3 regions of the Streptomyces sp. CC224B genome follow, and region 3 is predicted to be linked to each of the others. Evidence: riboswitches for the same ligand, from Rfam matches in the RefSeq annotation. Region 3 holds a riboswitch; each other region holds the start of a gene.

Evidence for each region. A riboswitch is a leader RNA that binds a small molecule or an ion and turns the genes downstream of it on or off. The one in region 3 is predicted to bind cobalamin.
Region 1: another riboswitch for cobalamin. It lies ahead of QK440_RS05310 (CbtB-domain containing protein); the one in region 3 lies ahead of QK440_RS01875 (ABC transporter substrate-binding protein).
Region 2: another riboswitch for cobalamin. It lies ahead of QK440_RS04925 (hypothetical protein); the one in region 3 lies ahead of QK440_RS01875 (ABC transporter substrate-binding protein).

Annotation. Positions count from the first base shown of each region.
Region 1 is NZ_JASCXL010000008.1:76,607-79,869, reverse strand. It holds gene QK440_RS05325 (hypothetical protein) at 1-265, shown strand, start outside; gene QK440_RS05320 (class F sortase) at 268-951, shown strand; gene QK440_RS05315 (CbtA family protein) at 1,062-1,847, opposite strand; gene QK440_RS05310 (CbtB-domain containing protein) at 1,934-2,161, opposite strand; cobalamin riboswitch at 2,194-2,318, opposite strand; gene QK440_RS05305 (glycoside hydrolase family 6 protein) at 2,801-3,263, shown strand, end outside.
Region 2 is NZ_JASCXL010000007.1:99,735-102,997, reverse strand. It holds gene QK440_RS04935 (ATP-grasp domain-containing protein) at 1-47, opposite strand, end outside; gene QK440_RS04930 (pyridoxal-phosphate dependent enzyme) at 44-1,066, opposite strand; gene QK440_RS04925 (hypothetical protein) at 1,063-2,001, opposite strand; cobalamin riboswitch at 2,043-2,258, opposite strand; gene QK440_RS04920 (hypothetical protein) at 2,411-3,263, opposite strand, start outside.
Region 3 is NZ_JASCXL010000002.1:164,702-167,964, forward strand. It holds gene QK440_RS01865 (helix-turn-helix domain-containing protein) at 251-1,123, shown strand; gene QK440_RS01870 (VOC family protein) at 1,129-1,611, shown strand; cobalamin riboswitch at 1,625-1,812, shown strand; gene QK440_RS01875 (ABC transporter substrate-binding protein) at 1,973-2,980, shown strand; gene QK440_RS01880 (iron chelate uptake ABC transporter family permease subunit) at 3,211-3,263, shown strand, end outside.

The DNA.
Region 1 (3,263 bases), on a different contig from region 3:
GGGCACCTACGAGATCACGGTGATCTGCGACGGGCACCCGCACCAGGGCGTCGGCACCGTGCGGGTCGGCGGCGGCCAGGACCGGGCGACGCCGCAGGCACCCGTACGGGCCGGAGGCGGCGGCACCGCGCACCTGCAGCCCACGGCCGCGGTCGCCGAGGGGACCGGCCCGGGCACCCGGCACGCGGTCGTCGGCCTGGTGCTCGCCGGCGCCGCCGCCGTCGCCGTGGCCCTCCGCAGCGTCCGCCGGCACCGCTCGGACTGACCATGAGCGGGCCCGAGCCCGGCAGCGGCAGGGGCACGCACGGCACGAGCCGTCTCGTCATGGGGCTGGCGTGGGCCGTGCTGCTGGTGGGCCTGTGGCTGTGGGGCAACGAGATCACCGATGTGCGCGGCGGCCTGTCCGACCCCACCACCGGCGACGTCGCCGCCGTCGGCCGCCCCGCCGGGGTCGAGCTGCCGGCCCCGCGCGAGCCGCTGCCCGCCGCCCGGCCCCTGCGCGTGGACGTACCCGCGCTCGGCGTGCGGGCCCCGGTGGTGGCGCGCGGCCTGGACGCGGACGGCGCCATAGACCCGCCGTCGTACGCGCGGCCGGGAGTCGTCGGCTGGTACGGCGGCGGGGTGCGGCCCGGGGCCGCCGGGGTCGCGCTGTTCGTCGGGCACGTGGACACCGAGAGCAGGCCCGCCGTCTTCTACCACCTCAGCGCGGTCCGCCCGGGCCAGCAGGTGGGGGTGGTGCGCGACGACGGGTCGGTCGCCGAGTTCACGGTGGACGACGTACGGGTGCTCAGCAGGGAGGACTTCGACGCCGGGGCGGCGTACGGCCCCCGCGAGCGGGGCCGCGCCGAGATCCGCCTCATCACCTGCGGCGGCAGCTTCGACCGCGCGAGCCGCACGTACTCGGCGAACGTGGTCGTCTCCGCCTACCTGACGGGGGTGGCGGGGCCGTAGCAGGCCGGGGCGAGGCCGCGGGCGGCCGGGGCGGTCCGGACGGGCGGGACGGCCGGGGCCCGGTGACCGGTGACCGCGGACCGGTCGCCGCGCCCCGGCCGCCCGGCGCGCTAGCCCTCCCGCGCGGCCGCGCCGCCGCGGACGGCGCGCAGGCCGAGGCCGCCGAAGACGGCCGCGAACACCGCCCACAGCACGACGTGCGAGGCGAGCGACAGCACCCGGAAGTCCCACAGCAGCGTCGCGTCGACCGGCACCGGGTCCGGGTTGTCCGGCAGCGTCCACAGCAGCGCGAGGACGGCGACCGCCGTGCCCGCCGCCGCGAGCTGCCGCACCGGCTGCGGCCGCGCGGCGAGGCGTACGTACACCTGCCACACCAGGAACATGCCGAGCACGCCGATCACGACCGCCGCCAGCCACATCGTCTGGCGGTCGCCCACGGTGCCGGAGTCGCCGACGCCCGGCGGGTTCGCCGGGTAGCGCAGGGCCGGGAAGAGGGAGACCGCGAGGAACGCGGCGGCGCAGAACGCGAGCGCTCTCGGCCAGGGCGCGGCGCGCGGGTCGCGCCGGTGCACCAGCGCGTACGCGACGGCGCACAGCACGCCGATCGCCAGGCCCGCGACGACCAGCGCGACCACCAGGCCCGCGTGCTGGGTCGAGCGCGAGAACAGCTCCTCGTGGTGCTGCACGGCGTTCGCGGCGGCCGCGTCGTCGTGGGCGTGGGCCTGCGAGCGGGCCTCCTCGGCGCGGATCGCCCTGTCCATCAGGGGCTCGGCGAGCAGCAGCGAGAAGAGCCCGGCGGCGAGCCCGCCCAGGCCCCCGGCCGCGAGACCGCGGCCGAGCAGCGACAGGACGGGGGAGGAGGCCACGGGGGAGGCGGCCGGGGAGTCAGGGGACATCGGGGAACGGGGAGCGGTCGGGGAGTTCGGGGACGGGGAGGAAGAAACGTGGTGCGGGGACGCGGTCATGGCGGACGCGGCCCCGATCAGTGGCAGGGGGCACCGAAGAGGTGCCGGCCGTCGTGGGCGAACTCGTGGAGGTAGTCGCCGGTCGCCGAGATCAGCGAACCGTTGTCCATGAAGACGGCGTACAGGGCGATCAGCGCGAGGATCACGGCCCCCGCCGCCAGCAGCCAGTCGCGGGTCCCGAGGGTCGCGGACCGTATCGCGGCGGTGTCGGTGTGTGAAGCGGTGTGCGCGGGCGCAGCAGACATACCGGGCTCTCCTTCTGGGGTTTCCACGCCCCATGGCAGGAGGACGACGGGGTCAGTTCCTGACTTCCCCACGCCCGAGCGTGGGGTCACAGTGGCGGGACCGTCCCGGAGTCACACCGGGTTCCTGGCGACCGTCGCCTCGACGTATGGACTTGTCGCCCGGAGAGTCGCAGGTGGTCATGGACACTGTCAACCAAAGGCCGCGCCCGGAGCCGGGCGCGCGCGGAGGGCGTACGCCCTCCGTCGACGGGCACCACCTGACCCGGTCAACGACCCGCTCCCCCCGGAGTCGCCGACCGGGCCGGTCCTCCCGTCGCGCACGCTCGAGCTGCGGGAGAAACCCGGCGTCGGCGCGGGGAGGCTTCGGATGGTCCGTCGGTCGTGGAGTGGCGCGCGCACATCCCGCAACGCCCCGGCGCGCGCGACAGCGCGCGCGGACCGGGATGCGCACCTCCGGCCGGGGGCTTGGGCCGTGCCTACGACTTTAGAGCGCGCGGCCGCGTCGGCCTAGGCAAGTTTGACGCCAACTGGCATGTGTGCAAGGGGAGATGGTCCCCCGGCCGGTACGTCACGGTCTCGTGGGATTGCGCAGGGTTGTGCCACGATTGAGCCACGGAACGTGCACCCGAGGGGGAGTGGATGTACCGCAACAAGGCAGGTCGCGGGCGGGGTGCCGCGGCCAGGGGGGTGCCGGTGGCGGCAGTGCTCGCGGGGGCCGCGCTGCTGCTCTCGGGGTGCTCGTCCGACGGCGGCGGCGACGGGGACGGCGACCGGGACCGCACGACCCGCCCGGTGGGGCAGCGGCCCGCGGACACCGGCCCGTTCTGGGTCAACCCCGAGGGGAGCGCGGCCCGGCAGGCCGCCGCGTACGAGAAGGACGGCAGGAAGGACGAGGCGGCGCAGATCCGCAAGATCGCCGAGCAGCCCGTCGGCGAGTGGATCGGGCCGGACCGGCCCGAGGAGGAGGCGCGCGGCCTCACCGAGGCCGCCGAGAAGGCCGGCCGGGACGCGCTGCTCGTCCTCTACAACATCCCGCACCGCGACTGCGGCCAGTTCTCCCGGGGCGGCGCCGCCGACGGCGACGCCTACCGCGCGTGGATCG
Region 2 (3,263 bases), on a different contig from region 3:
AGGTGGCCGAGGCCGAAGGTCAGGGACTCCAGGCAGACCACGGTCACGCCGTCGCCTCCTTCCAGTGGGGCGGGCAGGGGGTGCGGTTCCAGGCCATCGTCGACCAGGGCATGGTCATGTCCTCGACGGTGTCGACCTCGACGGGCTTGAGTGCCGCCACGTCCAGGGCCTCGGCGTGCCGGGCGTAGACGCCCTGGACGTAGCGGTGACCGGTGTCGGCGCCGATGACGAGGTGGAGCCGGTCGGGGTGGCGCCGCGCCTCATGGGCGGCGGCCAGGTAGGCGGCGCCGGTGGACAGGCCCGCGAAGACGGCGTGGGCGCGCAGCAGGGCGACCGAGCCGGACAGGGCGTGGGTGAAGTCCAGCCAGTGCACGGCGTCGTAGAGGTGGTGGCGGACGTTGTCGAAGGGGATCGAGGAACCGATCCCGGCGATGATCGCCTCCGGGTCGTGGTGGTCCTGGCTGCCGAAGGTCACGCTGCCGAAGGGCTGCACGCCGACGAGGCGCACCGCCGGGTCGCGGCGGCGCAGGTGTTCCACGAGGCCGCCGGTGGAGGCGCCGGAGCCGACGCCGCCGACCACCGTGAGCGGCCGGTCGGGCACGGTCGCGGCCACGAGGTCGGCGACCTCCCGGTAGCCCGCGTAATGGATGTCGTCGTGGTACTGGCGCATCCAGTGGACGTCGGGCCGCGCGGCGAGGATCTCGCGCACCCGCCGGACGCGCAGGCGCTGGTCGAGCCGGAGGTCGCGGGAGGGCTCGACCTGCTCCACCGTGGCGCCGAGGATCTCCAGTTGGACGCGGGTGGTGGCGTCGACGGTGGTGGACGCCACGATGTGGCAGCGCATGCCGTAGCGGTGGCAGGCCAGGGCCAGGGCGTAGGCGTAGATGCCGCTGGAGCTGTCGACGAGGGTCTGGCCGGGGCGGACGACACCGCGGTCGAGGAGCCGGCGGACCGCGCCGAGCGCGGAGTAGATCTTCATGGACTCGAAGCGGAGCAGCACCATGCCGTCGGTCAGGCGGATGAGGTCGGGGGTCTTCAGGGCGTCGGCTATGTGGGGGTGGATCACCCATATCCTCCTCGGGCGAATGAGCACTGGTGGCCGAGCGAGCAGAAGAAGGCGGACAGCTCGTCCTTGAGCGCGGGGGCGGGGCGGTGGGCGAAGAGGTAGCCGACGACGGAGCCCGTGTGGGCGACGAAGACCCCGTCGGCGCCGAACTCCTCCCGGTGGGCGAGGACCGCGTCGAAGCACCGCTTGGGCAGGACGTCCTGGGAGAGCGCGGCGCTGGTGGTCGCCGCCCGGGCGACGGCGCACGGGTCCGTCGCCGCGAAGCCCTTGAGCAGGTCGGTCAGGCAGCGTTCGTACTCCTGGGCGCGGCGCCGGTAGTGCGGCAGGAGCAGCGGGGTGACCGCGGCCGTGTCCACGGTGCCGGTCTCGGTGACGTACGCCGTGTGGAAGCCGACGGCCGTGCCCAGGCGCCGCACCACGCGGTGCCGGCCGCTCAGGTGCAGCGCGAACTCGTCGAGGAACACGCTGTCGGCGCGCTCGATCGCGGCGAGGACACCGAGGACCGCGTCGGGGTCGTAGGGCAGCGCGAACACCCGGAACAGGCAGCGCAGGGTGGCGACGACGTCGGCCGTCGAGCTGGCCATGCCGACGCCGACCCGCAGTTCGGAGTGGGCGCGCCAGCTGCCCCGGGGGAGGGTGAGGCCGTAGCGGTCGAGGAAGAGCCGGACGGCCGTCGCCGACTTGTCCCCGAGCGGGTGCGGGCCGGGTTCGCCGGGCCCCGGGGTGAAGTGCACCCAGGAGTGGCGGTCGACGGGGAACGACACCAGCGCGATGTCGGGGTCCGGGCCGGGCCGCAGGGGGCCTTGGTAGAGCTCGCCGAGGGTGCCGTGGCAGACCCCGGACGAGGGGCGCGCCGAAGGACCGGCGCGGTCGGCCCGCGCCGCGTCCCGGGTGCCGGGCGTCCGGCGCCCGTCGTTCGCAGCTCTGCCCTGCACAGCACACCCGCCCTCGAGGTCACCGTGAACAACGCGTACGGGTGGCGCACGCGCACAGCGGCAGGTCTTCGGACTCGGGGGCGTGTCCCCCGCCTTCGGACGAAGGCGCGGGGGCTCCTACTGGCCGTCGCTTCCCGGGGCCGGTGTCCGGCCCCAGTGCGCCTGACGGCGTTCGTTCCCTCTCACCGCTGCGGGGCAGTCCCGGATTCCCACCGGGTTCCCTCTTACGACGCGCCACCGCGGACGGTGGCGCGAACCGACTGCGCACATCAGCGTAGAGGCGCCGCCGCTCCGGCGACAGGGCGTCTCCGCAGACGGCTGGTTATGGCCGAATGCCGCCCTCCGGGTGCCGGGCCCCGGACGCGGCGGCGGGGCGGGGCGAACGGCCGGCGGTGTGCGGTCGGGAACGTCAGACGGCGACCACGCAGTTGTCGGAGCTGTGGGTGCCGTGGACGGTGACGATGCCGGCCGTGCCGTCGCCGAAGAAGCGGGCGAGCACGCCGGCGGGGCGGCCGCCGAAGAGGAGGGGGCCGAGGACCGGCGCGACGTCGGCGTCGTACACCTCGTCCGCGCCGTCGGCGGCCAGGGACAGCCGGCAGGTGCGCGGGGACACGAAGTCCTGGACGATGCTCGTGCCCTCCTCGGCGGCGGCGGTCACCGCCGTCTCCCACTCCGCCGGACCCGTCTCGCGGCCGATGACGACCTGTTTGCCGCTCATCCCGATGCTCGCCTTGAGGACCAGCGACTCGCGGTGGTCCACGGCGTACCGGACGAGGTCGACCTTGCGGTCGCCCCGGTGCGTGAAGCGGTGGGACAGCACCCGCGTCCACGGGAGGTAGCGGTCGACCAGGGCCTGTTCGGCGGCGCTCATCCACGGGCGGCCCTCCGACAGGTGCCCCATGGTGAGCTTGCTGGAGAGGAAGGTGGACGTCTGGGTGCCCACGAGCAGGCAGCCGTGGTCCAGGGCCGCCTGTACGGGCGCGGTGTCGATGCCGAGTTCGAGCCAGTCCGGGATGGTGAAGTCCCGCAACCCCACCTGGTAGCGCAGGTGCGGCGGGCAGTCCCAGGCCTCGTGGAGGTCCTCGGGCTCGAAGAAGCGCGCGGTCAGACCCCGGCTCGCAAAGTACTCGGTCTGCATGTCGAAGTACCGGGTCTCGCCGCCCTGGTCGCGGGCGCTGCCCAGCACCGCGACGCGGGGCGCCACGCCCAGTTCCGCGCACACGTCGCGGAACATCTCGGTGCGCACGGCGAAGGGGTCCTGG
Region 3 (3,263 bases):
CTGTCTCGCTGATCCACCGAGCCTCTCCGACGCACCGACCCGCCGACGCACCGACCCGCTGACGCCCAGATCCACCGACGCACCGACCCTCTGACCGCTGACTCACGACAGCCGTGCGCCGGACGGGGCGGGGACTCCGAGCCCCGTCCGGCGCACGGGACCGACGCACGGGACCGGGACCGCGGCCGGCGAGGCCCCGCCGCGACCGCCGCCCCGCGGCGACGCGCGGTACGGAGCCACAATGGAACCCATGGACACCGCCGGCCAGGAGTTCGTCCACGCCGCGCCCGCTCCGGGGCGGCGCGGCCTGGTGGTGTCCGCCGTGGGCTACCGCGTCTCGGGCCAGACCCCGGCCCTGCACCGCGGCCTGCCGTCCCCGTACCTGACGCTGCTCTTCTCCCTCGACGGCCCGGTCGTCACCGGCCGCACCCCCGCCGAGGCCACCGGCCCGGGCGCCGCCCGCGCCGTCATCGTCGTCGGCGGCCTGCACCAGAGCCCGGCGTACGTCGTCCGGCCCGAGCGCGAGGCGGGCATCCAGCTCGCCCTGCACCCGCTGGCGGCCCGCGCGCTCCTCGGCCTGCCCGCCGCCGAGCTGACCGGGCAGCTCGTCATCGACGGCACGGACGTCCTGGGCCGCCTGGCCGCGGACGTACGGGAGCGGCTGTGCGCGGCGGACAGCTGGGACGCGCGGTTCGCCTGCCTCGACGCCTACCTGGCGCGGCGCGCGGCCGACGCCGACCGGCGCGGCGCCGCCCGCCCGGAGGTCGCCGAGGCCTGGGCGTGGCTCGCCCGGCACCGGGGCGCGGGCACCCTGCGGGGCCTGGCCGCGCACGTCGCGCTCAGCGAGCGCCGCCTTTCGGCCCTGTTCCGCGCCGAGACCGGCGTCACCCCCAAGCAGGCCGCCCGCCTCATGCGCTTCCAGCACGCGAAGGCCCGCGTCGTCCGCGCCGTCGTCGCGGGCGCGCCCCCGGACCTCGCCCGCGTGGCCGCCGACTGCGGCTACTACGACCACTCCCACCTGGTACGGGACTTCCAGCAGTACACGGGCGTGAGCCCGACCGCCTGGCTGGCCGAGGAGTGCCGGAATATCCAAGCCGGAGGGCACCTGACCGGCGAAGACTGAGACCCATGAACAGCGACGAAGCACCGCAGAACGCGCATCTCACGCAGAGCGGTCAGAACATCGACACCACGCACACCCCCACGACCCGGCGCGCACCCGACGTCTGGCCCACCTTCCAGGCCCACGACGCCCCCGCCCTGATCGACTTCCTCGTCGGCACGCTCGGCTTCCTGCGGACCGCCGTGTACGAGGACGGCGGCCGCGTCGCCCACGCCCAGCTCGACTGGCCCGAGGGCGGCGGCGTCATGCTCGGCAGCCACAACCCTGAGGCGGCCGAGTGGTGCCTGGAGCCGGGCACGTTCGGCGCGTACGTCGTCACGGACCACGTGGACGCCCTCTACCGGCGCCTCACCGACGCGGGCGTCAAGGTGCTCCGGGAGATCGCGGACCAGCCGTACGGCAGCCGGGAGTTCGCCGTAGCGGACCCGGAGGGCAACAAGTGGTCCTTCGGGACGTACCGCGGCGAACCCCGCCCCGACCAGCGGTGACGAGAGCCCGGGGTGATAGCTTGCGCACGCCAGTCGCGCCCGCACCCGGGCCAGGGAATCCGGTGGGAATCCGGAACTGACGCGCAGCGGTGAGGGGGACGGGCGGGGCCAGCGGCCACTGGGCGCCCACGGGCGCCCGGGAAGGCGGCCCCGTCCGGACGAACCCGAGTCCGAAGACCTGCTGGCACCGCCGTCCGGGCGCCGGGCGGCGGGGTTTCGCAGACCAGGCTCCGCGCATGAGCCATGAGACCCGGGAAGACGTGTGCTCTCTCTCGCCCCTCGGATACGCCCTCGGACAAGCCCTCGCACGAGCCTCCGGGCAGGCCTTCGGACACGCCCTCGCGTACGCCGCACCGCGTCGCTGCTCGCCGCGGGCGGCCTGCTCCTGCTCACGGCGTGCGGCGGCGGCTCCTCCGCCGGCCGGGACGACGAGGCCGGGGCCGACGGCTATCCGGTGACGGTCACCTCCTGCGGCAAGAAGGCCACGGTGACCGCCCCGCCCCGCCGGGCCGTCTCCCTGGACCAGGGCTCCACCGAGATCCTCCTCTCCCTCGGCCTCGCCGACCGCATGGCGGGCACCGGCACCTGGACCGACCCGGTCCGGCCGAACCTCGCGAAGGACAACGCGAAGGTCGAGCGCCTCGCGGACCGCTACCCGTCCCTGGAGAAGGTCCTCTCCAAGGAGCCGGACTTCGTCAGCGCCTCGTTCCTCTACACCGTGGGCAAGGGCGGCGTCGCCGACCGCGCCAAGTTCACCGAGCTGGGCGTCCCCGTCTACGTCTCGCCCACCGACTGCGCGGGCAAGGACAACAGCGGCGACGACGACGGCACCCGCACCAAGACACTCACCATGGACACCGTCCACAAGGAGATCCGCGACCTGGCCCGCGTCTTCCACGTGGAGGAGCGCGGCGAGCGCCTGATCGCGGACCTCAAGTCCCGCACCGCGAAGGCGGCCCGTACGGTCAAGGCGTCCAAGGCGTCCGTCCTGTACTGGTTCTCGGACTCCAAGACCCCGTACATCGCGGGCTGCTGCGGCGCGCCCGGCATCATCACGCGCACCCTCGGCGTCCGCAACGCCTTCGCCGACACGCGCGCCGAGTGGCCGCAGGTCAACTGGGAGACGGTGGCCGACCGCGACCCCGACGTCCTGGTGATCGGCGACCTCACGCGCAAGGCCCAGTCGGCGGAGAGCGCCCGCCAGAAGATCAAGTTCCTGGAGTCCCACCCCGTCACCAAGAACCTCACGGCCGTGAGGAAGAAGCGCTACGTGCTGCTCAGCGGGCAGGCCCTGAACCCGACGATCCGGACGGTCGACGGCATCGAACAAGTGGCGGCGGGCCTGCGGAAGTTCGGCCTGGCACGGTGAGCGCGACGGCACGGGACGGTGCGCGCGCGGCCAGGGGAAGCGACACGGGGACCGGCACAGCAATCGGCACGGGAACCGGCACAGAAGACGAAGCGACGCGGCGCCCGGCGGTGAACACGCGGAAGGACGCGCGGAACGGCACGCGGAACGACGCACGGAACGACGCACGGATCGGCACACGGAACGACGCACGGATCGGCGCGAGGAGATCCTGGTGGCGGAGCACGGGCCTGCTGTGCGCGACGGGCCTGGCCGCCCTGCTCCTGTCGGTGGCCGTGGCCGT